2 regions of the Pseudomonas sp. ZL2 genome follow, and region 2 is predicted to be linked to the other one. Evidence: riboswitches for the same ligand, from Rfam matches in the RefSeq annotation. Region 2 holds a riboswitch; the other holds the start of a gene.
The links. A riboswitch is a leader RNA that binds a small molecule or an ion and turns the genes downstream of it on or off. The one in region 2 is predicted to bind cobalamin.
Positions count from the first base shown of each region.

Region 1 (7,130 bases), on a different contig from region 2:
CCTGCGCCATCAGCATGGAAGGCGGCAACGAAAACGCCGCCTACCGCCTGGCAGCGATCACTGACCAGGACGTGCTGCTGGCTATTTCGCTGCCGCGCTACTCCCAGGACACCCTGCAACTCTCGCGCTTTGCCCATGAGCGTGGCGCCACGGTGCTGGCCATTACCGATTCGCCAGCCTCGCCGCTGACGCCGATTGCCCGTCACGTGCTGTTCGCCGCTGCCGATCACCCGGTGTTGACCAGTTCCAGCATTGCCGTGCTGGCGCTGATCGAAGGCCTGGTGGCCGGGGTCATGGCGCGCAACAAGGAAGCGGTGAAGCTGGCCACCGAGCTGACCGAAAGCGTGATGTCGTACCTGCATGTCCCTGGCGGCAAAATCACCCGCAAGTGAGGCGGCAAAAGCGCGCAAGCTGGATTACGCTGTGTACGCGCACTCGCGCCATCACTACCCCAGGAGCTGAACGACAATGGATTGTTTTTCACCCAGCGATAAGCTGTTCATGCACCAGGCCCTGAGCGAAGGCCGCCGCGCCTTGCCCACCTGCCTGCCCAATCCCCCGGTGGGCTGCGTGCTGGTGCGCGACGGCCGGATCATTGCCCGCGGCTTTACCCAAGCACCAGGGCAACACCACGCTGAAGCCATGGCCATGGCGCAGTTCGACGGCGATGCCGACGGGGTGACGGCCTACGTGACCCTCGAGCCCTGCTCCTTCCATGGCCGCACGCCGTCCTGTGCCACAGCCTTGATCAAGCGCGGCATCAAGCGCGTGTTCGTTGCCATGCTCGACCCCGACCCGCGCAATGCCGGGGCGGGTATCGCGTTGCTCGAACAGGCCGGCATAGAGGTGATCATCGGCTTGCTCCAGGCACAGGCGGCGGGTGACCTGACGCCCTACCTGAACAGGGCCGGGGCAGCGCTCGACGTTTGCTGAGGGACAACCGCGCGGGCTGAATCGTTAAGGCAAACGGTTGCGCCTAGCACTATGGTCGGGCACATAACCGGTAACATTTAGTTCAAACCGTGGACATGATTGTTTATGCTGGCGGGCTTATGCCATGGCGCATCGCCACATCGACAAGTATTCGCCCATGAAAATTTTCTTAGTTCTACTGTTTGTTTTCTCGATTGCCTACGTCCATTTCCGCGGCCGGGTACGGCACAAGGTCACCCGTCAGCTGGGTGATCACTCGAGCTTCCTGGCCCCGGTCAACGTGTTCCTGTACCTGTTCTCCAAGCTGCCGGCCAAGCCGTACCTGCCAGTCGAGTCCTTCCCCGAGCTCAAGCCGTTGCAGGACAACTGGCAGGAAATCCGCGCCGAGGCCCAGCAACTGCTGCACGTCGGCGAGATCAAGAGCTCGCAGAACTACGACGACGTCGGCTTCAACTCGTTCTTCAAGAGCGGCTGGAAGCGCTTCTACCTGAAGTGGTACGGCGAGAGCCACCCTTCGGCAATGAAGCTGTGCCCACGCACCACCGAGCTGCTGCAGGGCATCGGCACGGTCAAGGCGGCGATGTTCGCCACCCTGCCGCCGGGCTCCAAGCTGGTGCGCCACCGCGACCCTTACGCAGGCTCGTACCGCTACCACCTGGGCCTGGACACGCCAAACGATGACGCTTGCTACATCTGCGTCGACGGCGAGAACTACGCCTGGCGCGACGGCGAGGCGGTGGTGTTCGATGAAACCTACATCCACTACGCCTCGAACCAGACCGAGCACAACCGCATCATTCTGTTCTGCGACGTCGAGCGTCCGCTCAAGTACCGCTGGGCCACGGCGTTCAACCGCTGGTTCAGCCGCAGCGTGATGGCCGCGGCCGCCGCGCCCAACGATGCCGGTGACAAGACCGGCGGCATCAACCGCCTGTTCACCCGCATCTACAAGATCCGCGAGCGCGGCAAGGCGCTGAAGAAGCGCAACCGCACCCGTTACTACCTGGAGAAATGGGCGGTGGTGGCGGCGCTGGTGCTGGTGTTCATCTATATCTGACTCAGACCGCTATCGCTGGCAAGCCAGCTCCCACAGGTTCAGTGCATGCTTTCTCTGTGGGAGCTGGCTTGCCAGCGATGAGACCCTCTCCCTCCCAAAGTCTTGCCTTTCCCCGACCATCGACCAACGGCGCCCTGCCGCAAAAAAAACTAACGTCACTGTTCTAGTTGCCAACCACACCAAGGTGAAGACAATGAGCATGATGGACTGGGATGCCTACCGTAATCAGTTGATGGGCGGCATCGGCGATCTCAAGCAACTCTCTCCCGACACGGTTAACGGTTACATGACCGCCAGTGGCGCCGGAGCCAGGACCAACCACCTGGACGCCAAGACCCGTGAGCTGATTTCCCTGGCCGTGGCAGTCAGCACCCGCTGTGACGGCTGCATCGCCGTGCACTCGGCCCAGGCGGTCAAGCAAGGCGCGACCCGCGAAGAAATCGCCGAAGCCCTGGGCGTGGCCGTGGCCATGAACGCCGGGGCGGCGCTGGTGTATTCGGCGCGGGCACTGGATGCCGTGGGCAAGGCTGGGCTGTAACCTCTCCCTCACGTGAGCGCGCGGTCGCGCCGCGCCTCACCCACTTCCTGGCGTTTTCGCATAAGCTAGCGGGCGAACCGTTTTCAGGAACCGCCATGATCCACATCCGCCCCATGACCGCCGCCGACTTCGAGCTTTTCTGGCCGACCTTCCAGGGCATTGTCAGCGCCCGCGAAACCTATGCCTTCGACCCGGCCATGAGCCAGGAGCAAGCCCGCCAGCTGTGGCTGGAAGCGCCGCTGCGAACCCTGGTGGCCGAAGAGGATGGCGTGCTGCTCGGCTCCTACTTCCTCAAGGCCAATGCCGCCGGCCCCGGCAACCATGTCAGCAATTGCGGCTACATGGTCTGCGACGCCGCCCGTGGGCGCGGTGTCGCCAGGTTGATGTGCGAGCACTCGCAGCAGCTGGCCCGGGAGCTGGGTTTTCTGGCCATGCAGTTCAACTCGGTGGTGTCGAGCAACGAGGTCGCGGTGGCCTTGTGGCAGAAGCTTGGCTTTGCCATCGTCGGGCGTTTGCCCAATGCCTACCGGCATGCGCGCCTGGGGCTGGTGGACAGCCTGGTGATGTACAAGTGGCTGGAAGAGCCGAAGCAGCCAATGCTGATCGGGCGCAAGAATATCGAGGCGGTGGTGTCGCGCAAGCGCGGGCGTTGAGACGTCGCTGTCTGAGCTGGACTCATCGCTGGCAAGCCAGCTCCCACAGCTACGGTGCACACCGAACCCTGTGGGAGCCGGCTTGCCGGCGATGCTGTTGACCTAGAAGCGCCACCCAAAAACTGATCTGCTCAGATACGCAAGCCGTTGACTGCAAAGGTTTTCGGTGTTCAGATGCGCGCCAGTTTCAGGTGTCCTGCGCCGCCGTGCGCAGGGTGAAACGGGAAGCCGGTGCGTCATGCAAATGACCAGTCCGGCGCTGCCCCCGCAACGGTAAGCGAGCGAAGCCTTCGAAACACCACTGTGCCTCGGCATGGGAAGGTGAAGGCCTTCACGACCCTCGCAAGCCCGGAGACCGGCCTGAAGCTTCTGTTTGGCAACCCCGCGGTGGGCGGGCGCAGGCCGGTTGGCGTCCGCCTGCGCGTGCGCCATGCCTCCATGCGTTGTTCCCTCCGGGATTCATTCTTCCTGTTGACTGTGGAACGACATGTCCCGAAATTCCAAGCTTCATACCCTGGCGGCCAATGCCCTGGCCCCCTGCCTGGCATTCTCCGTGCCGGCTTTCGCCGAAGACACCAGCCCCTCTGCCCTGGCCCTGCCCTCGACGGCCATCACCAGCAGCAGCGACAACCAAACCATCAGCCTGGCCACCCCGCTGCCGACCGGCTCGCGCCTGGACCTCAGTGCCATGGACACCCCGGCCAGCACCAGCAGCCTCGCCAGCGAGGTCATCGACGGGCGCAACAACCTCACCGTGCAGGACGCCGTGACCCGCTCGCCGGGCATCACCTCGGTCGCCACCCCGGGCAACGGCAATACGGCGCTGTCGGCCCGCGGCTTCAGCGGCCACGGCTCGGTGATGACCCTGTTCGACGGCTCGCGCATGTACACCGGCGCCGGTACCCAGAGCTTCCCGGTCGACCCGTGGATGGTCGAGCGCATCGACGTGATCCGTGGCCCGGCCTCGGTGCTGTACGGCGAAGGCGCCACGGGTGCGGTGATCAACGTGATTCCGAAAAAACCTTTTACCGGCGAGATCCGTAACCACCTGCGCCTGGGCTATGGTTCCTACGACCGCCAGCAACTGGGCCTGGACAGCGGCGGCTCGCTGAGCGAGCGGCTGAGCTACCGGGTGACCCTCAACCGCCAGGAAAGCAACGGTTGGGTCGACCGCGGCGACTCGAAGAACCTGGCCATGAGCGCCGCCCTGCGCTTCGATGCCAGCGACGACCTGAGCTTCACCCTCGCCCACGAGCGCGGCGATGCCGACCCGATGAACTACTTCGGCACGCCGCTGATCGACGGCCATTATCGCGACAGCCTGCGCAAGAAAAACTACAACCTCAAGGATTCGGCCCAGCACTACCACGACGAGTGGACCCGCTTTAACACCGACTGGGCCATCAGCGATTCGATCAGCGCCAGCAACCAGCTGTACTACATCAAGAGCCGCCGGCACTGGCGCAACGCCGAGGACTACACCTGGAACAGCGGCGTCGGCCAGCTTGAGCGCGGCAGCTACCTGGAGATCAAGCACGACCAGGAACAGGTCGGCGACCGCCAGAGCTTCACCTTCGACCATTCGCTGTTTGGCCTGGCCAGCAAAACCGTGGTCGGCGCCGAGTACAACCGCATCCGTTTCGGCATCGACAGCAACTCGCCGTACAACGACATCGGCGGCGATTTCATCGACCCGTGGCAGCCGGCGCCGGGCTACTTCCACAGCGCCAGCCCGACCCGCCCGCAAACCGACAGCACCACCCGCACCTTCGCCCTGTTCGCCGAGAACCGCACCCAGCTGTCGGAGCGCTGGTCGCTGGTCACCGGCATTCGTCGCGACCAGAACCACATCGACCGCAACAACCTGGTCAACGACACCCGCACTGACCGCAGCCTCAACGGCGGCAACTGGCGCGCCGGGCTGGTGTTCGCAGTCAACGACGAGCTGAGTCTGTACGGCCAGTACTCCACCAGTGAAGATGGCGTCAGCGACCTGGTGACCTTGAGCCCGAGCCAACAGAAGTTCGACCTGACCGAAGCCAAGCAGACCGAGTTCGGCCTCAAGCAGCTGTTCTGGGATGGCCGTGGCGAGTGGACCCTGGCGGCCTATCACATCGTCAAGAAGAAGCTGTTGGTCGACAACCCCGACACCCACCAGAAGGAACAGGCCGGGCAGCAGACCTCCGATGGCCTGGAAGCGACCCTGGAGCTGGCCCTGGCCAACCAGTGGCATGTCTCGGCCAACGCCTCGGTGGTGCGCGCCAAGTACGACGATTTCGACCAGACGGTGGGCGGGCAAACCGTTTCCCGTGCTGGCAATCGCCCAAGCAACGTACCGCGGCGGACCGCCAACCTGTGGGTCAGCAAAGGCTTCAGCCACAACGTAGACGCCGGCATGGGCCTGCGTTATGTCGATGAGCGCTATGCCAACACCGCCAACTCCCAGAGCGTGCCGGGCTTTACCGTGGTCGATGCCAACCTGGGCTGGCAGGTGCTGCCGGATGTGCGTCTGGGCCTGCAGCTGAACAACCTGCTCGACCGGCGTTATGCGGCCACTGCGCACAGTGGCGAGCAGTGGCTGATGGGTGAGCCGCGGTCGTATTTTGCGACGGTGGATTACACGTTCTGAGGTGAACCGGGGCTGCGTTGCAGCCCATCGCCGGCAACGCCGGCTCCCACAATGGGCCTGTGTACACCGGGCCTGTGGGAGCTGGCCTTGCCAGCGATGAGGCCGGCCCTGTCAACCTAGCTCAGGCAAGCTATAGCGCTCGGCAAAATACTGGCGAAAAAACTCCACCGCCACCCGCACCTTGGCCGAACTGGCCAGCGGCGAGGTATACACCGCCCAGATGTCCGCCGGCTGGTGATACTCCGCCAGCACCTGCACCAGGCGCCCATCGGCCAGGCTGTCGTGCACATCCCACCACGAGCGCAGCAAAATTCCTCGCCCATCCAGGCACCACTGGTGCGCCACTTCACCATGGTTGCTCGACAGGCTGCCGGTCACCCGCACGCTCTCCTCGCCCCCCGGCCCTTCCAGCTGCCACACGCCAAACGGGTGGTCACGCTCCTTGATCACCAGGCAATCATGGCTGGCAAGCTCGGCCAGCACCTTGGGCGTGCCGCGCCGGGCCAGGTAGGCCGGGGAAGCGCACAGCACCCGGCGGTTCCTGGCCAGCGGCTTGGCAATCAGGTTGGGGGCGATGGCGTTACCGACGCGAATATCCAGGTCGACGCCCTCTTCAATCAGGTCCACCAGGCGGTCATGCACGTCCAGGCGCACATCCAGGCGCGGGTAGCGCTCGGCCAGTTCCGACAACGCCGGGGCCACAAATCGCCGGCCCAGGCCAAGGCTGCTGGCAATCCGCAGCTGGCCCACCGGTTCGCGGTGCTGGGCGCTGATGTCGTCGCCCATGCGCTGCACCGCATCGAAAATCTGCTGCGCCCACTGGTACACCCGCTCGCCCTCCTCGCTCACCGTCACCCGCCGGGTGGTGCGGTGCAGCAGGCGCACTTCAAGGGTTTGCTCAAGCACGCGGATGCGTTTGCTGATGAACGCGGCCGACATGCCGAGCTCTTCGGCCACCGCCGCGAAGCTGGCGCGCTTGGCCACCTGGAGGAAGATATTGAGGTCGTCGAGGCTGGGAAGATTATTCACGATGCGTGCACTAAGAATCCATGAATCACGAGATTATCTCTGAATCCTGCCCTTATAGCATGAGCCGCACCTGTTCCCTAGACAACGAGTGCGCCCCTCATGAGCAAGACTTTCAGAATCGCCGCAATTCCCGGTGACGGCATCGGCAACGAAGTACTCCCCGAAGGCATCCGCGTGGTCGAGGCCGCCGCGCGCAAGCATGGCCTGGACATCAGCTTCGAATTCTTCGAATGGGCCAGCTGCGATTACTACCTGGCCCACGGCAAGATGATGCCGGACGACTGGTTCGAG
Region 1 is NZ_JBGOGX010000027.1:18,313-25,442, reverse strand. It holds gene ABM562_RS17905 (MurR/RpiR family transcriptional regulator) at 1-392, shown strand, start outside; gene ribD (bifunctional diaminohydroxyphosphoribosylaminopyrimidine deaminase/5-amino-6-(5-phosphoribosylamino)uracil reductase RibD) at 469-933, shown strand; gene lpxO (lipid A hydroxylase LpxO) at 1,091-1,990, shown strand; gene ABM562_RS17890 (carboxymuconolactone decarboxylase family protein) at 2,184-2,528, shown strand; gene ABM562_RS17885 (GNAT family N-acetyltransferase) at 2,624-3,181, shown strand; cobalamin riboswitch at 3,354-3,559, shown strand; gene ABM562_RS17880 (TonB-dependent receptor) at 3,669-5,810, shown strand; gene ABM562_RS17875 (LysR substrate-binding domain-containing protein) at 5,922-6,839, opposite strand; gene ABM562_RS17870 (tartrate dehydrogenase) at 6,939-7,130, shown strand, end outside.
Region 1: linked by a shared signal. The riboswitch ahead of ABM562_RS17880 (TonB-dependent receptor) and the one ahead of cobO (cob(I)yrinic acid a,c-diamide adenosyltransferase) in region 2 are both predicted to bind cobalamin.

Region 2 (7,130 bases):
TTTAAATCCCAGACACGGTCGTGCCCATGCTAAATCGCTTCGCACCCCTCGTGCCCCTCGCACTCGTGACCCTGCTTTTTGGTTGCGCGACCACCGGTCCCGTATCCCAGCAGCAGGTTCAGCAGCAACCGGTTACCGCTCAGGTTTTGACCAAGTCCTCCGTCCAGGCGACGTTCGAGGAAGAGCTGAACACCGAAGCAGAGCTGCAAGATTTCGCCAGCAGCAAGCCTTACCAACTGCCCGCCCTGGCCGACAACATTCTCGAGCGCGGCATGTCGCTGATCGGTACCCGCTACCGTTTCGGCGGTACCTCCGAGAACACCGGCTTTGATTGCAGCGGCTTCATCGGCTACCTGTTCCGCGAAGAAGCTGGCCTCAACCTGCCGCGCTCCACCCGCGAAATGATCAACGTCAAGGCCCCGCTGGTTGCCCGTAACAACCTCAAGCCAGGCGACCTGCTGTTCTTCAGCACCAATGGCCGCGGCCGCGTCAGTCACGCCGGGATCTACCTCGGTGACGACCAGTTCATCCACTCCAGCAGCCGCCGCAGCGGTGGTGTGCGCATCGACAAGCTCGGTGATCGCTACTGGAGCAAGACCTTCATCGAAGCCAAGCGTGCACTGGCCATGGCTCCGGCCGCGACCACCCTCTCGCGCAACTGATCCTTCGACAGGTTTGACCACGGCGACGTAGCTGAAAAGCTCGTCGCCGTGCGTGTTTACAGAAAGCGTCTAATCTAAATTCTCAACTCTTTTCGGCTCTTGGCCGAAGCGGCTTCAGACAGGATGTTCTGACCATGGCGATGATGGCGCGCTTCGCTGTACTTTCCCTCGCAGCACTGCTCGGTGCATGCTCAAGTCATGCCCCGGCCCCGCGTAAAGTGGTCGAGCCTGCCGTCATGGCCCCGCAAGTCTATTTCTCCCCGGTTGCCGAAGACGTGCTGTTCCGCGCCCTGGGCCTGGTTGGCACGCCGTACCGCTGGGGCGGCAACACCCCGGATTCGGGTTTCGATTGCAGCGGCCTGATTGGCTATGTCTATCGCGATGCCGCCGGTATTTCGCTGCCGCGTTCGACCCGGGAAATGATCGGCATCCGAGCGCCGAGCATCGAGCGCACCGACCTGCAGTCCGGCGACCTGGTGTTCTTTGCCACCAATGGCGGTTCGCAGGTTAGCCATGCCGGCATCTATGTCGGCGAGGGGCGCTTCGTCCATGCCCCGGCCACCGGCGGAACGGTGCGCCTGGACTACCTGTCCAACAGCTACTGGCAAAAAACCTACCTGAATGCCAAGCGCGTGCTGCAGCCAGCGCATCTGGCGCGTAACCCCTGACCTTCGCGAGGTAGATGATGACCGCGCAGACGCTCTACCTCGACGACCCCCTCTACCACTACCTGCAAAGCGTGTCGCTGCGCGAAACGCCGTTGCTTGCCCGTTTGCGTGCCGAAACCCAGGCCATGCCCGAAGCGCGCTGGCAGGTAGCACCGGAGCAGGGGCAACTGCTGGCACTGCTGGTACGCCTGATCGGCGCGCAGCGGGTGATTGAAGTGGGTACCTTCACCGGCTACAGCGCCTTATGCATGGCCCAGGCCATGGAACACGGGCAGTTGCTCTGTTGTGATCTTGAAGGCAGCTACAACGCCGTGGCCTGGCGCTACTGGCAGGAGGCCGGGGTCGCCGAGCGCATTGAACTACGCCTGGCGCCCGCCCTGCAGACCCTGGCGACGCTGCCGTCAGAGCGCTACGACCTGATCTTCATCGATGCCGACAAGGCCAACTATCCACACTACCTGGAACAGGCCCTGCGCTTGCTGCGGGTTGGCGGGCTGGTGCTGTTCGACAACACCTTGTGGAGCGGGCGGGTGCTGCAGGGAACGCCGGACAGCGAAGACACCCGGGCGATCCAGGCATTGAACCTCACACTCAAGGATGACCCGCGGGTGGACCTGTCGATGCTGCCGATTGGCGATGGCTTGACCCTGTGCCGCAAGCGCTGAGAGGGCGCAGGGTATTGGTGCATGTGATCTGTGTGGGAGCCGGCCTTGCCGGCGATGGGCCGCATAGCGGCCCCCAGGTCACTTGGCCTTGCTCACCCGCCAGATCTTGTTGCCCACATCATCAGCCACCAGCAACCCTCCGCGCCGGTCGTTGATCACCCCGACCGGGCGGCCCATGGCCTTGCCCTCGTCATTGAGGAACCCGGTCAGCAGGTCAATTGGCTTGCCTGCAGGTTTGCCTGCGGTGCTGAACGGCACAAAGATCACTTTGTAGCCGCTGTGCGGCTTGCGGTTCCATGAGCCATGCTGGCCGATGAATGCGCCTTGCTCGAAAGGCGCCGGTAGCAGGCCCTGCTCGGCAAAGGTCAGGCCCAGCGACGCCGTGTGCGGCCCCACTGCATAGTCCGGCGCAATGGCGCTGGCTACCAGGTTCGGATCAGAAGGGTTGACCCGCTGATCGACGTGCTGGCCGTAGTAGCTGTAGGGCCAGCCGTAGAAGCCGCCATCCTTGACCGAGGTAATGTAGTCGGGCACCAGGTCGCTGCCGATCTCGTCGCGCTCGTTGACGGCGGTCCACAGCTGGCCGGTATGGGGTTCCCAGGCCAGGCCGTTGGGGTTGCGCAGGCCGGAGGCGAATATGCGCTGCTGGCCGCTGGCCGGGTCGATTTCCCAGATCGCCGCACGGCCTTTTTCCTGGTCCATGCCGTTCTCGCCGACATTGCTGTTGGAGCCGACAGTGACGTAGAGCTTCTTGCCGTCACGGCTGGCGATCACGTTCTTGGTCCAGTGATGGTTCAGTGTGCCGCCCGGCAAATCAGCCACCGGCGTACCCGGGCCCTTGATCGAGGTGGCGCCGGATTCGTAATGAAAGCGCAGCAGGCGATCGGTGTCGGCGACGTAGAAGTCGTTGCCAACCAGGGCCATGCCAAACGGAGAATTGAGGTTTTCGATAAAGGTCGTGCGGGTTTCCGCGACGCCGTCATGGTCGCTGTCGCGCAGCAGGCTGATGCGGTTGGCGCTGGGGACGCCGGCGCCGGCGCGGTCCATGACCTTGCCCATCACCCAGCCGCGAATGCCCTTGCCGTCATCGGGCTTGGGCGGGGCATTGGTTTCGGCCACCAGGATATCGCCATTGGGCAGGGCGTAGAGCCAGCGCGGGTGGTCCAGGCCTTCGGCAAAGGCCGCCACCTGAGTGCCGGGCGCGGCCTTGGGCGTCATACCCCGGGGCCAGCCGATGGCCGGGGCGATGTTGACGGTGGGAATCAGGGTCTTGTTGGGTTCGGGCAATTGCGGCGACGGGCCGACCCCGTCGCTGACCTCCAGGCGCGCGTTCTCGCCGCACCCGCTTAATCCCGCAGTCACTGCCAGCAGCAGTGCAATCCGGCTGATGCCCATGTCGTTTCCCTCGCGATGATGGCCGCTATTGCCAGTAGAGGCGGATCAGGCGCGGGAGGTTCCCTGGTTCAGGCCTGCTTGAGCAGCAACGCCACCCCGGGGTGGTACTGGCCGGCTTCGTTGTGCAGCTTGCGGTAGGCGTAGGGGAAGTACCAGGCAATGGCGCAGGCGTTGTGCTTTTGCAGGTCGTCGACCAGGTCCTGTAGTTCTTCGGGGCTGGCGTGCTGGCCGGCTTTCCAGGGGCTGGCGAACAGCGCGGCGACCTTGAGCTGGCTGGGCGCGGCAACCTGGCGTGCGGCATACACGGTTTCGGCCAGGGCATTGTTCAGGTCCAGCCTGGCAATTTTCGGCCAGCGCTGGCTGGCTTGCAGGTAGGCGGCTTCTTCGCGGTTGGCGATGTACAGGTCGCAGCGACCTTCACGATCACCGTCATCGCGCTGCTTCTTGCTCTGATGCTGCTGCAGGGTCACCAGCTCGGCTTGCCAGGCGGCGGCCGAAAGCAGGCCGAGGTTGGCTTGGGCACCGTGCCAGTAGGGCGCATCGCCATCACCGAGGGTGTGGTTGAAGCGGTCGATGCAATCGACCCAGCGCTCCAGGGCGGGGCGCAGGAATTCCAGGCGCGCATTGTTGATGATCAGGCCTTGCATGCTGCTCTCCCTTATAGTTGTGATCGAGTACAGCCGAGGTATGGCTATTTGATATCACTGAAGTCAGTGTTGCACAAGATGTCAAAGGCGCCATTGATCCAGGCCAGTTCAGCGCCTTTCATTGACGCTCCGGGTGCAACCCTCTAACCTTCGCGACTTGTTTCAGGTGCTCTGCAGGCGATGGCCTGGCAGGGTGAAACAGGGAAGCCGGTGGGCGCGCAAGGCGCGCGAATCCGGCGCTGCCCCCGCAACGGTAGGTGAGTCAAGGCCGCGCAGGGCCACTGGGTGTTCGACCCGGGAAGGCGCACGGTCCCGGGTGTTCATGGCCCCGCTCACAAGCCCGGAGACCGGCCTGTTACAGCCAACGGCATCACGGAGGGTGATGCGCGGTTCCTCCGGCCTGTGCCGTAGCCCTGCGCGTTTTCCGTCTGCCATATCCATTCATTTGTCACGCCGTTCCTCGCCGCGAACCCTGAGCAGCCATAGACTGCTACGCTCGTTGCGGGTCGGCCGACAGTGGTTTGCGGAGAACCTCATGACTGAATCCACCGAGCGCGACGAACGCCACCTGGCGCGTATGCAGCGCAAGAAGGCCGTCATCGACGAGCGCATCGCCAATTCGCCTAACGAATGCGGCTTGCTGCTGGTGCTCACCGGCAATGGCAAGGGCAAGAGCAGTTCGGCCTTCGGCATGCTCGCCCGGGCCATGGGCCATGGCATGCAGTGCGGCGTGGTGCAGTTCATCAAGGGCCGCAACAGCACCGGCGAAGAGCTGTTCTTCCGACGCTTCCCGGAACAGGTGCGCTACCACGTGATGGGCGAGGGCTTTACCTGGGAAACCCAGGACCGCCAGCGCGATATCGCTGCTGCCGAAGCCGCCTGGGCAGTGTCGCGGCAGATGCTTCAGGACCCGTCGATCGCCTTCGTGGTGCTCGATGAGCTGAACATCGCCCTCAAGCACGGTTACCTCGATCTGGACCAGGTCCTCAGCGACTTGCAGGCGCGCCCGCCGATGCAGCACGTGATCGTCACCGGTCGTGCGGCCAAGGATGAAATGATCGAACTGGCCGACACCGTCACCGAAATGGGCATGATCAAGCACGCCTTCCAGGCCGGTATCCGCGCCCAGAAGGGCGTCGAGCTATGAGGGATGCGCGCCATTGCCCGGCGGTATTGATCGCCGCACCGGCTTCCGGCCAGGGCAAGACCACGGTGACCGCCGCTCTGGCGCGCCTGCATCGCAACCAGGGGCGCAAGGTCCGCGTATTCAAGTGTGGCCCGGACTTTCTCGACCCGATGATTCTCGAGCGCGCCAGCGGTGCGCCGGTGTATCAGCTCGACCTGTGGATGGTCGGCGAGCAGGAAAGCCGCCGTCTGTTATGGGAAGCGGCGGCTGAGGCCGACCTGATCCTGATCGAAGGGGTCATGGGGCTGTTCGATGGCACGCCATCGAGCGCCGACCTCGCTCGTCATTTTGGTGTGCCGGTGCTGGCGGTGATCGATGGCACGGCCATGGCCCAGACCTTCGGTGCCCTGGCCCTGGGCCTGGCGCGCTATCAGCCGGACCTGCCGTTTGCCGGGGTGCTGGCCAACCGCGTCGGTACCCTGCGCCACGCTCAATTGCTCGAAGGCAGCCTGACCGAAGGGCTGCGCTGGTACGGCGGGCTGTCGCGAGAAACCGGCATCGAACTGCCGAGCCGCCACCTGGGCCTGGTCCAGGCCAGTGAACTGAACGACCTCGAAGCACGCCTGGATGCAGCTGCAGCCGCCCTGGGCGCCAGTTGCGATGCGGCTTTGCCGCCGGCGGTGAGTTTCGCCGCGCCGACCGAGCTTGTGAGCGAGCCCTTGCTGCAAGGTGTGCGCATCGCGGTCGCCCGCGACGAAGCCTTTGCCTTCACCTATGGCGCCAACCTCGACCTGCTGCGGGCCATGGGCGCGGAGCTGGCGTTCTTCTCGCCGCTGCATGACGTGAGTTTGCCGCAGGCCGACAGCCTGTACCTGCCCGGTGGTTACCCGGAGCTGCATCACCAGGCCCTGGCGGCCAACTCGCCGATGCTCGCAGCCATTCGCGCCCATCATCACGCCGGCAAGCCGTTGCTCGCCGAATGTGGCGGCATGCTCTATCTGCTCGATGCCCTGACCGATGTCGCTGGTGAGCGCGCCGAATTGCTCGGGTTGCTGGCTGGTGAGGCGGTGATGCAGAAGCGCCTGGCCGCCCTGGCCTTGCAGGCGGTGGAATTGCCCGAAGGTACCTTGCGCGGGCACACCTACCATCACTCGCTGACCAGCACCGGGCTTGAGCCGATTGCCCGTGGCCAGAGCCCCAACGGTGGCCGTGGTGCCGAAGCGGTGTATCGCTGTGGCCGGCTGACCGCTTCCTACGTGCATTTCTACTTTGCCTCCAACCCCCAGGCGTCGGCGGCGCTGTTGTGTCCATGACCGAGCATGCCTTTACCGAAGCCGAACGCGCGGCGGTCTACCGCGCCATTGGCGAACGCCGTGACATGCGCCACTTCAGCGGCGGCGAAGTCGCCCCTGAACTGCTTGCACGCCTGCTGCAAGCCGCGCATCAGGCCCCCAGTGTTGGCCTGATGCAGCCCTGGCGCTTTATCCGCATTACCCGACGTGAACTGCGCCAGCGTATCCAGGCCCTGGTGGAGGAGGAGCGGTTGCGTACCGCCCAAGCCCTGGGCGAGCGCTCCGACGACTTCATGAAGCTCAAGGTCGAAGGCATAAATGACTGTGCCGAACTGCTGGTTGCCGCGCTGATGGATGAGCGCGAAGCGCATATCTTCGGCCGCCGAACCTTGCCGGAAATGGACTTGGCATCGCTGTCGTGTGCGATCCAGAACCTCTGGCTGGCCGCCCGCGCCGAAGGCCTGGGCATGGGCTGGGTATCGCTGTTCGAACCCCGGGCCCTGGCCGAGCTGCTGGGCATGCCGGCCGGTGCCAAGCCGCTGGCAATCCTTTGCCTGGGGCCGGTGCACGAATTTTACCCGGCGCCCATGCTGGTGCTTGAAGGTTGGACCACGGCGCGTCCGTTGCACGAAATGCTGTTTGAAAACCAGTGGGGAGAGTCTTGATGAGTGTGGC
Region 2 is NZ_JBGOGX010000028.1:44,144-51,273, forward strand. It holds gene ABM562_RS18255 (C40 family peptidase) at 27-662, shown strand; gene ABM562_RS18260 (C40 family peptidase) at 797-1,330, shown strand; gene ABM562_RS18265 (O-methyltransferase) at 1,348-1,995, shown strand; gene ABM562_RS18270 (PQQ-dependent sugar dehydrogenase) at 2,074-3,390, opposite strand; gene ABM562_RS18275 (hypothetical protein) at 3,459-4,037, opposite strand; cobalamin riboswitch at 4,185-4,407, shown strand; gene cobO (cob(I)yrinic acid a,c-diamide adenosyltransferase) at 4,573-5,184, shown strand; gene ABM562_RS18285 (cobyrinate a,c-diamide synthase) at 5,181-6,476, shown strand; gene bluB (5,6-dimethylbenzimidazole synthase) at 6,467-7,120, shown strand; gene cbiB (adenosylcobinamide-phosphate synthase CbiB) at 7,120-7,130, shown strand, end outside.